2 regions of the Paenibacillus sp. FSL K6-2393 genome follow, and region 1 is predicted to be linked to the other one. Evidence: riboswitches for the same ligand, from Rfam matches in the RefSeq annotation. Region 1 holds a riboswitch; the other holds the start of a gene.
What was found. Region 1 has a riboswitch for cyclic di-AMP ahead of MHI14_RS20625 (C40 family peptidase). Riboswitches for the same ligand answer to the same signal wherever they lie in the genome.

Region 1 (4,216 bases):
CTTTAACTACAAATTACAGCTTGGAAGGCCAGTTGCCATACCAGGCATAACCGCCTCTTCTTTCTTTATCAATATCACTTAATTTGTATTTAACTACCCCGTCACGACCAATAAAGATTGGTTTATCCGTTCCGATCTCATAGAAGCGTGCCCAAATTGGTGCAGCTTTGGAATCTGCGATAATTTTACTGTCTCCATTAGCTCTTTCATACTTGTAACCCGTAATTTTCACCTTGTTAAACCAAGCCTCAGCTCCTTTAATGGATGCGGTAATTTTAGCGTTAGCAGGTCTGGTTTTTAGAAATTTAACAATCGTTACACTCTCTCCAGCTGTCAGCGATGGCACTTCGTAGATTCTTGCGCTCGCTGGTTTAAGGGAACTGGAATCATGTTGTTGTCCCCATGCTGTCAGCTTACCACCTGAAACGACTTGTGTATTCAGAATCGCCTCCACACCTTTGGCAACTGAATTTTTACTGCGGTTAGCAAGTGTGCTGTCGATAAATGAAAAATCACCTTTGCGGGCTGCTACTTCATCCAGCATGATCATTACATTAATCATGGCATCATCATTATAGGTAATGTGCTTGTGATATCCGGAGCTTTGGTAGACCTGTGGCCATCCTCCGTTTGAATACTGCATGTTGATCAAAAAGTTAATTCCTTTGATTGCAGCTGTGGAGTATCGCGGATCATTCGTCTTTTTAAATTCCTTCGCCAATCTTCTAATTTCTGAGTATGTAGCCTTGTTGTCTATCGTGGACTTCGCCCACTCTCCACTTGTCTGTTTATAATCTTTTCTCCAACCTCCATCTGGCAGCTGGTTCTTCAAAATATCAGAAATACTCGCTGTAGTACCCGATGCATCCGCAGCAGATACCGTCCCTACAGGGAGAACTGCCATTCCAACTGCTGAGAACACCATCGTACATGCCAGGACAAAAGTAATTATTTTCTTCGCTTTCAAATGTAACACTCTCCTATGTTCGTTTTTATAAATCTGCCACTTCTACTTTACCTATGATAAGCGTCCCCAAACCTCCTTTATTTGTATTTATCGCATAATAAAATCAATTTTAATCCAATATGTGGATTGGATAATCAGATAATATGCAAAAAATCGATTTTTGTCAATATATGCAACTTAATGAATATAATCTCTCTAATTCTACATAACGGAATAGTTCTTTTAACTCATGACAAACCTATTTATTTATCCAAATTCGTCTTAAACGAATCAATAATGACGTTTTTGTCATGAATGATACCCAAACTTAATCCCTTCTTTCATATAAAAACCTTAATTCCGCTAACATTGAGGTATTACGAAGGGTTTTAAATGGGTTTGACAATTACGCATTTATGCAATATAGTTTCAAATAGTTACAAAAACTTAATTATTCATTGCCGAGTTTCATGTTTGAAAACGGGGGAACCAATTTGGGTGAATTATTCTTATACATAGGAAATATAGGGAACCTTCTACCGAACCCTTAGCTAACTCCGTAGGCATCGAAGGGAGAACATTGATTTTGAAAAAACTGATTATCTCCATTTTTGGAGCAGCTGTATTATTTACATCCGGGGCAACAAGCACAGAGGCAAGCAGTATCAACTCCGTAGTGAACAACATGACAGGTATTCCTTACAAATGGGGTGGCACGACTGTAGCCGGCTTCGACTGTTCTGGTTTTATGAGATATCTTTTCAACAAATACAGCATTGAATTGCCACGTACTTCTCAGCAGCAAGCCAAAGCAGGTACTCCGGTAGCCAAAAGCAATGTTCGGACAGGTGATCTGGTGTTCTTTAATACAACAGGCAAAGGCATTTCACATACAGGTGTATATATCGGCGGCGGACAATTCGCTCATGCCTCCAGCAGTAAAGGTGTAAGCATCACGAAGTTATCGAATCCATACTTCAATGACCGCTATGTAACAGCACGTCGGGTAACTGGACAGTTTATGTATGATAAAATGTTAGGTAAAATGTAATTCACATACAAAAAGGCATCGGTTATTAACCGGATGCCTTTTTTGTACTTAAAATGTATGTTGCATTGCTTACTAATGCAGCGCCTTCTGCACTCGCATCGCACCCTGAGACAGGGCATGTCCTCCTCCAACAGCTCCGGCCACGGCTACGGTCTCCATAATCTCCTGATCTGTTGCACCCTTGGCACGTGCTTCTTCTACATGGTAGAAGGTACATACCTCATTGTTGGCGAATAATCCAATGCCAAGTGCAATTAGCTGTTTTGTCTTGGCATCAATCACGCCTGGTTGGAAGCATTCTCCCGTAAACTCATGATATGACTTCACCACACCTGGCAGTACATCGCTTAATGCTCCAATCTGATCCTTGTAGGCATGAACTTTATCATTCATCAATGTCATGGCTTGTAGCACACCCTCTCGGCTATAGTTACAGATCTTCCTCACTGTACCTATCTTCTCTCCCGAGTGAGTCAATTATGCCAAGAAATCATGGTAATTCCAAACATTTAACGCTCATGGCTCTGCCATAATTATAAGCTGTTACTCACTAAGTGGACTCTGGCGCGGCTCACTGAACAGCTGATATTTGTAACTGCGATCCAGCTTAACGACACGTCGATTCTGACGACGGATAAGTACCTGCTCGCCATCCCAGGCAACAACAATCCCGGTTACATCGTTAGATTCCAGCTCGTCCCGTACTACTCTTACTTTCTCACCTGACAGACGCAGGGCGTCCAGTTCTGTATCACTGATCATCTTCATGGCTCCTATATTCCAAATTTATTTACAAAAAGAGACCTAAATGAAATGTCATTTAGGTCTCACGTGACTGTATTGGACTGTCATGTCATTCGAAATTATGTCCCGACTGAAAGTTACCGCTGCGCGTGCTCTTTGCTGTCGTTCTTCTCGAACCAAAAATCAAGCACTTTGGCGGACATCACACGTTCTTCAAGGTACTCCACTTGATGCGGTGTAAATTGTTCTTTCCAAGAGAAGGACAACTCTTCGCACAAGCCTACAATCGTCAGTAATTCTGACCAGGCAACATAGCGTTTGTACCAGAAAAATTGAGGATGTTCAATCATATAGGGATAAAGGTCATCGAATTCCGTATGTTTACAATCCAGGGCACGTTCAAAATGAACTTTCGATTCCGCCAGCTTATCATTGAAAAATTGTTCTGTTGCCGGTTGGTTCCCCATGGTGTTGCCTCCTCTCCCTAACATAACCCCATTATAAATGAAATCGGCGGTCATGCAAAGGCATAGTTCAAAAAATAGGCCCTATTCCTTTAAAATGTCACATTTCGTTATCGTCAAATTGTACCGTACCATCGTTCAGGGAACGAATGCGTACCAAGGCTTCCACCGGAATACCCTGTTCACGAATCGTGCGTGCCCCTGCCTGAAAACTTTTCTCGACCACAACGCCGAATCCGACAAGTTCCGCACCGGAACGCTCGATAATTTTGATGACGCCACGAGCGGCATCGCCATTGGCAATGATATCATCAATGAACAAAATACGGTCATTCTCATGAATGAACTCGCGGGATACCATAATGTCAGTTACAATTCCTTTGGTAAAGGACGGTACACGTTCACAGTAAGCATCAGGATCAGCCAGAAGTGTTTTTTTGCGACGGGCGAATACAAGTGGCACCCCAAGTTCATAGGCTGCGGCAAACGCAACCGGAATCCCTGAGGATTCTACCGTGATTACCCGAGTTACTCCACTTTCACGAAAACGGGCAGCGAACTCACGTCCCATCTCCATCGTTAATGCAGGATCAATCTGGTGGTTCAACAGACCATCCAGCTTTAATACTTGATCCGAGATAACCACACCTTCTTGTAAAATTCGTTGTTTCAATAATTCCATGATTTGACCTCCCAAGCCTATCCTATGAGGTAAAAGTATCATATATCTATCTATAAGTTCAAGCGAAATTGCCTGGGCGCTTTCCTTGGGACGCAATTCAAGCCAAAGCTCATTATCGATTGTCATGACTTTCGTGGGTCAAGCATACCTTGTACCATGGTACCCGCATGTCCAAACTAAACAGGGGCCTGAGAGGGGAAACACATGAAACAGGCATTTCGGGTGCTGCAGATCGCATTTACATACATCGGAACGGTTGTCGGAGCCGGCTTCGCTACAGGGCAGGAAATTTTGCAGTTTTTTACCCAGTATGGCAAATGGGCCACCGT
Region 2 (4,216 bases), on a different contig from region 1:
AGACAACCGGATTATCGTTATTCCTGGTGCGAATGGGCAAGTGGTGCCTGAGATGCTGGAAGAGGCGGATACGGTAAAAAGCCTGACTGCAGCCGCAGCGGTGCTGCTGCAGCTGGAGATCCCGCTGCCAGCGGTTACCCGCGCCGCCCAACTGGCGGCTGAAGGCAGCGCATTGGTGGTGCTCAACCCGGCCCCCGCGGTGCCGGGTCTGCCGCAGGAGCTCCTGCGGTGCGTCGACGTTGTCACGCCGAACCGCAGTGAGCTTGCCGTGCTTACCGGCCGGGATCATCTCCGGCCGGAAGACCTGGATGCGGCGGTCGCAGAGCTCGCCGCATCCCTCGGGGCCGCTGTCGTCACGACGCTCGGCCCCGAGGGGGCTGTGTACGCGGCGGCGCCTGGCGGCCGCGTACAAGCAGGGCGTGCCGGCGCTTGCCGTGCGCCCGGCTACGCCGTAAGCGCCGTCGATACGACCGGCGCTGGCGATTGCTTCAACGGCGCGCTGGCAGTAGCCCTCGCGCGCGGTGAGACTTTGGACGCGGCCGTAGGCTTTGCCATGGGTGCGGCCGCGTTATCCGTGACAAAGCTCGGCGCCCAGTCCGGGATGCCGTACGCACGTGAAGTTGAGGCCTTTCTGGCTGAGCATGCGGCAGAGGCCTAATAATTGGTATAACAAAGAGGCTCTTATTCTCCCAAAAGGGGATTAAGGGCCTCTTCATTATGTGCGTGCAGAGATTATTTCTTCTCTGACAGCCACATGGCGATATTTGCAATCTCTTCATCCTGCAGTTTGCCCTTGAAGGAAGGCATACCACCTTTACCTTTGACAATCGTAGAATAGATCTTCTCCAGATCATCCTGGCTGCCGATATTGGCCAGAGCAGGTCCTACGCCACCTTGAAGCTGATCCCCGTGACAGGAGATACAATTGGCTTTGACCAGTGCTTCAGCCTGTCCGGCATCCAATGTTACTTCCGGCATGGTTGGCTTGGCTTCTTCAGCCACTTCTTCTTTCCCTGGAAGCGTAAACATTAAAACAATAGCTAAAGCGCATGCTGCAAAAAATACTCCGCTCATGATCCATTTGTGCATCCCTTATGTCCCCTCCAGAATGAAAGATCATCTAACCTGAAACTATCCATATCATTATAACGGAACCTGTACTGACATCATAGCATTTTGTGGGAATTTTTTGAACTAATCACATAACAAGGGGCAAATTTAGTTGTTTTGCAATGGATTCTAACCGCGAGGCCCTTCATAAACCATACAGTGAAAGGGCTTCAAGCCGCTTGGGGTCTGTCGTTCGTATGTATCTTGGGTGACAAATCCACTCTTCAGATAGACTTGAATGGCACGAGCATTCCAAGTGAGTACTTCCAGATCAATCTCGTTCGTGGGATTTCGGCGAATGGCTTCCTGTACAATGGCAGTGACAAAAGCTGTCCCTTGACCCTGACCACACAGCTCTGGATGCATGCCAAGGCCAATCCGGGTTACCCCTTCAAGTGGGAAGTATTGAGCAAACCCACATATACGATCGTTCTGATCCAGGACGATCGCATATTGCTCCTGCCGCAGCTGTGCATCTCCGAATTCCACTTCCAGAGCTTTCATCTGGTCCCAGGGGAGCCAGCTGTAGATATTGTAAGGCGGGTCATACTGCCAACTGCAGATAAGCTCCGCATGTTCTTCTCGCATGGGTACAACGTGAAACGTCACAGGGGTTTCCTTCATACACCTGCATGCTCCTTTCCTTGAAACAGAACTCTTTGTCCACTCTACAAAAGAGCTGTTCATTTAGCAAGTCTTCCTTCTCAAGAAAAAAAATGAAACAAAAGTTCCGGTAATTCCGTTTATATTATAACGGGATGGGTAAAAACATCATAAGGGCACGGACGAACGAACGCAAAACGAACCTGTTGATGTCGCAGGATATGCCCTGAGTATAACTTGCAACATGAATAAGGATTGAAGCACAAAAAAACCGCCGGATACATTCCTGCGGAGAATGTACCGGGCGGTTCTGTTATGCTTCTTGCTTCGTTCCAGTATGGTTAATGGTTACAGCATCATGTTGCTCAGCTTGTCCCTAGTCAAGGGCCAGTGATTCATATGCGTCCGTGCTCATAATCCGTTTCGCGCCAACATAACGATTGGCCCAATAGCTTTCACTCAATGCACTGATCGTAACGCCTTTGGAAGAAGAGGAGTGTGCGAACTTTCCATCCCCTACAAAGATTCCTACATGTGATACGCCTTTACCTGTTGTATTAAAGAACACCAGATCGCCAGCTCTCATTTCCATGCGTGATACGGAATCGCCCATGTCGAATTGGGAACTGGATTGGCGTGCCAAATCAATACCCAACTTGTCGAATACATACCGTGTAAATCCGGAGCAGTCAAAGCCGTTAAGCGTTGTTCCCCCACTTTTGTATGTAGTTCCCATTGCTGAATCAATTACTGTGTCCATCTTTGAATCTGCGAATGCGCTACCTGCACCAAGCGATAAAGCGAATGTGATGCTAAGTACAGCTGCGGTTAATTTCTTCTTGAACAAGAGATATTCCCCTTCCAACGCCTGCGAGGTTAGCTTAAGGATTCGGTTGAAGGTCCCCTATGATCCCTCTGTAGCAAGATCAATTCACCCATAACTGGTTCCCCCGCTTCCCAGGTGCCAGGAATTTGGCTATGCTAGTTATGCACCTGCGAAATCAAGAAATGACGATTTAATTTTAAGTAGTTACAAATATGAATGTAAAGATTACAAAGTTGTTACTAAAAACTCACTGCGATTATTGTAACAGAGGAGTACGGCTTTGGCAACGTTTAGCAACAAATTTAGCAAAAAAAACCTCGACCTTTGACGGGGAAAGGTTGAGGTTTGCCTATTTATAAGTACATATTAGGCCGTGAGTTTAACATACGATGGTAACAATTTTTAAACTATCTGCTCTCACCTTTGGATATTTTGGACTGCCATAATCGGAAATGGCTGCATATTTTCCACAGACTTAATAGACATCTAGCAAGTGGATACGTCTGTTGTAGTATAAGTCCGGTAAGTCCCGTTAATAACCATGAGGCTGAAGTGAATGACCCAAAGACGAGCAGGTGTACTCCGCCCAGCAGGAGTGCAATGCCGATTACAGCGATGAGATGACGCAGTGCAATCCAGAGTGCTTTGAGAATACCGTGAGCCCCGCCTTCTCCTTCTGGTGCCGACACACCGAACTGCATGTAGAGTATGGCATGGTGGATGATCCAACCATATACAATCCAGGCAGCAACATAAGGTATACCAGGCAAAAGTAATTGAAGGGAATGAAATCCGTCCATGAGAATCGAGTAGAGCTTCGGTAAGAGCCAGTAGGCGGGCAGAAGTATCAATAAAGTACGTATGGTGTGGAGCAGCAGCATCGGTTTCCACAGATTTTTGATTCCGCGGACAAAGGGGATGCGCTCTTCTGTAGAATTAAAGTGCTGAAGTGAGTAGAGCAGTCCTGCCTGAATGAGGGGGCTGATCAACATGCGAACCAGCAGCATGCCCCCTAGAATCCACAGATAACGATGAACCTCCGGATGAGTAGACAGGTTAAGTTGACTTTCCATTTTAAACAAAAGTGTACTCAGCTCCCCGGCATCAGAATCTGGATAGCGCAGGAGTAGGGGGATGACCGCCGATTGTACCATTCGATAGAAGAAATATCCCCAAATGAGCTGATAGAGAAATAAGAGTGCGGCAATGAACATATGCTGACGGACGAGAAACCAGCCTTCACGTATTTTTGCTTTCACCGTTTCCACCTCACCATGACAGACCTCCGAATATGGCTTCTATTAGTTTGGTTACACTCATGTTCCAGCGGGACTTCGTCCGCTCATCCAGTCCGGATTTCAGGAAATTGTTCATATGGCGGTTCTCCAGCACGATCGAGTACAGGGGATCGGTCATGGCCCAGGATACGGGGGATGTGTGAGTTAATTTATAGGTGATGCGATCTTCTTTGCCATTCCATTGCTTGGTGAGGATATGTCCGTCTTCAAAAGCAATGCGAACAGGAACGGCGTTGTAATCACTCCCTTTTTTTGCGATCGTCAAGGATGACTCGTACAATGTTTGACCGTCTTTCTGTACGGGCGTAACACGAATCTTCTCTACAGCAAAGTCAGCCATCCCGTTACCATAGACATATTGATCAAAATAATCAGACCA

Region 2: another riboswitch for cyclic di-AMP. It lies ahead of MHI14_RS27535 (C40 family peptidase); the one in region 1 lies ahead of MHI14_RS20625 (C40 family peptidase).

What each region holds. Positions count from the first base shown of each region.
Region 1 is NZ_JBBOCU010000001.1:4,693,576-4,697,791, forward strand. Features, by position in the region: gene pelA (pectate lyase) at 14-967, opposite strand; cyclic di-AMP (ydaO/yuaA leader) riboswitch at 1,396-1,527, shown strand; gene MHI14_RS20625 (C40 family peptidase) at 1,533-1,997, shown strand; gene MHI14_RS20630 (carboxymuconolactone decarboxylase family protein) at 2,070-2,399, opposite strand; gene MHI14_RS20635 (hypothetical protein) at 2,541-2,759, opposite strand; gene MHI14_RS20640 (hypothetical protein) at 2,879-3,208, opposite strand; gene MHI14_RS20645 (xanthine phosphoribosyltransferase) at 3,306-3,887, opposite strand; gene MHI14_RS20650 (YkvI family membrane protein) at 4,092-4,216, shown strand, end outside.
Region 2 is NZ_JBBOCU010000002.1:90,344-94,559, forward strand. Features, by position in the region: gene rbsK (ribokinase) at 1-658, shown strand, start outside; gene MHI14_RS27525 (c-type cytochrome) at 733-1,089, opposite strand; gene MHI14_RS27530 (GNAT family N-acetyltransferase) at 1,240-1,734, opposite strand; gene MHI14_RS27535 (C40 family peptidase) at 2,090-2,560, opposite strand; cyclic di-AMP (ydaO/yuaA leader) riboswitch at 2,564-2,701, opposite strand; gene MHI14_RS27540 (hypothetical protein) at 2,947-3,798, opposite strand; gene MHI14_RS27545 (M1 family metallopeptidase) at 3,809-4,216, opposite strand, start outside.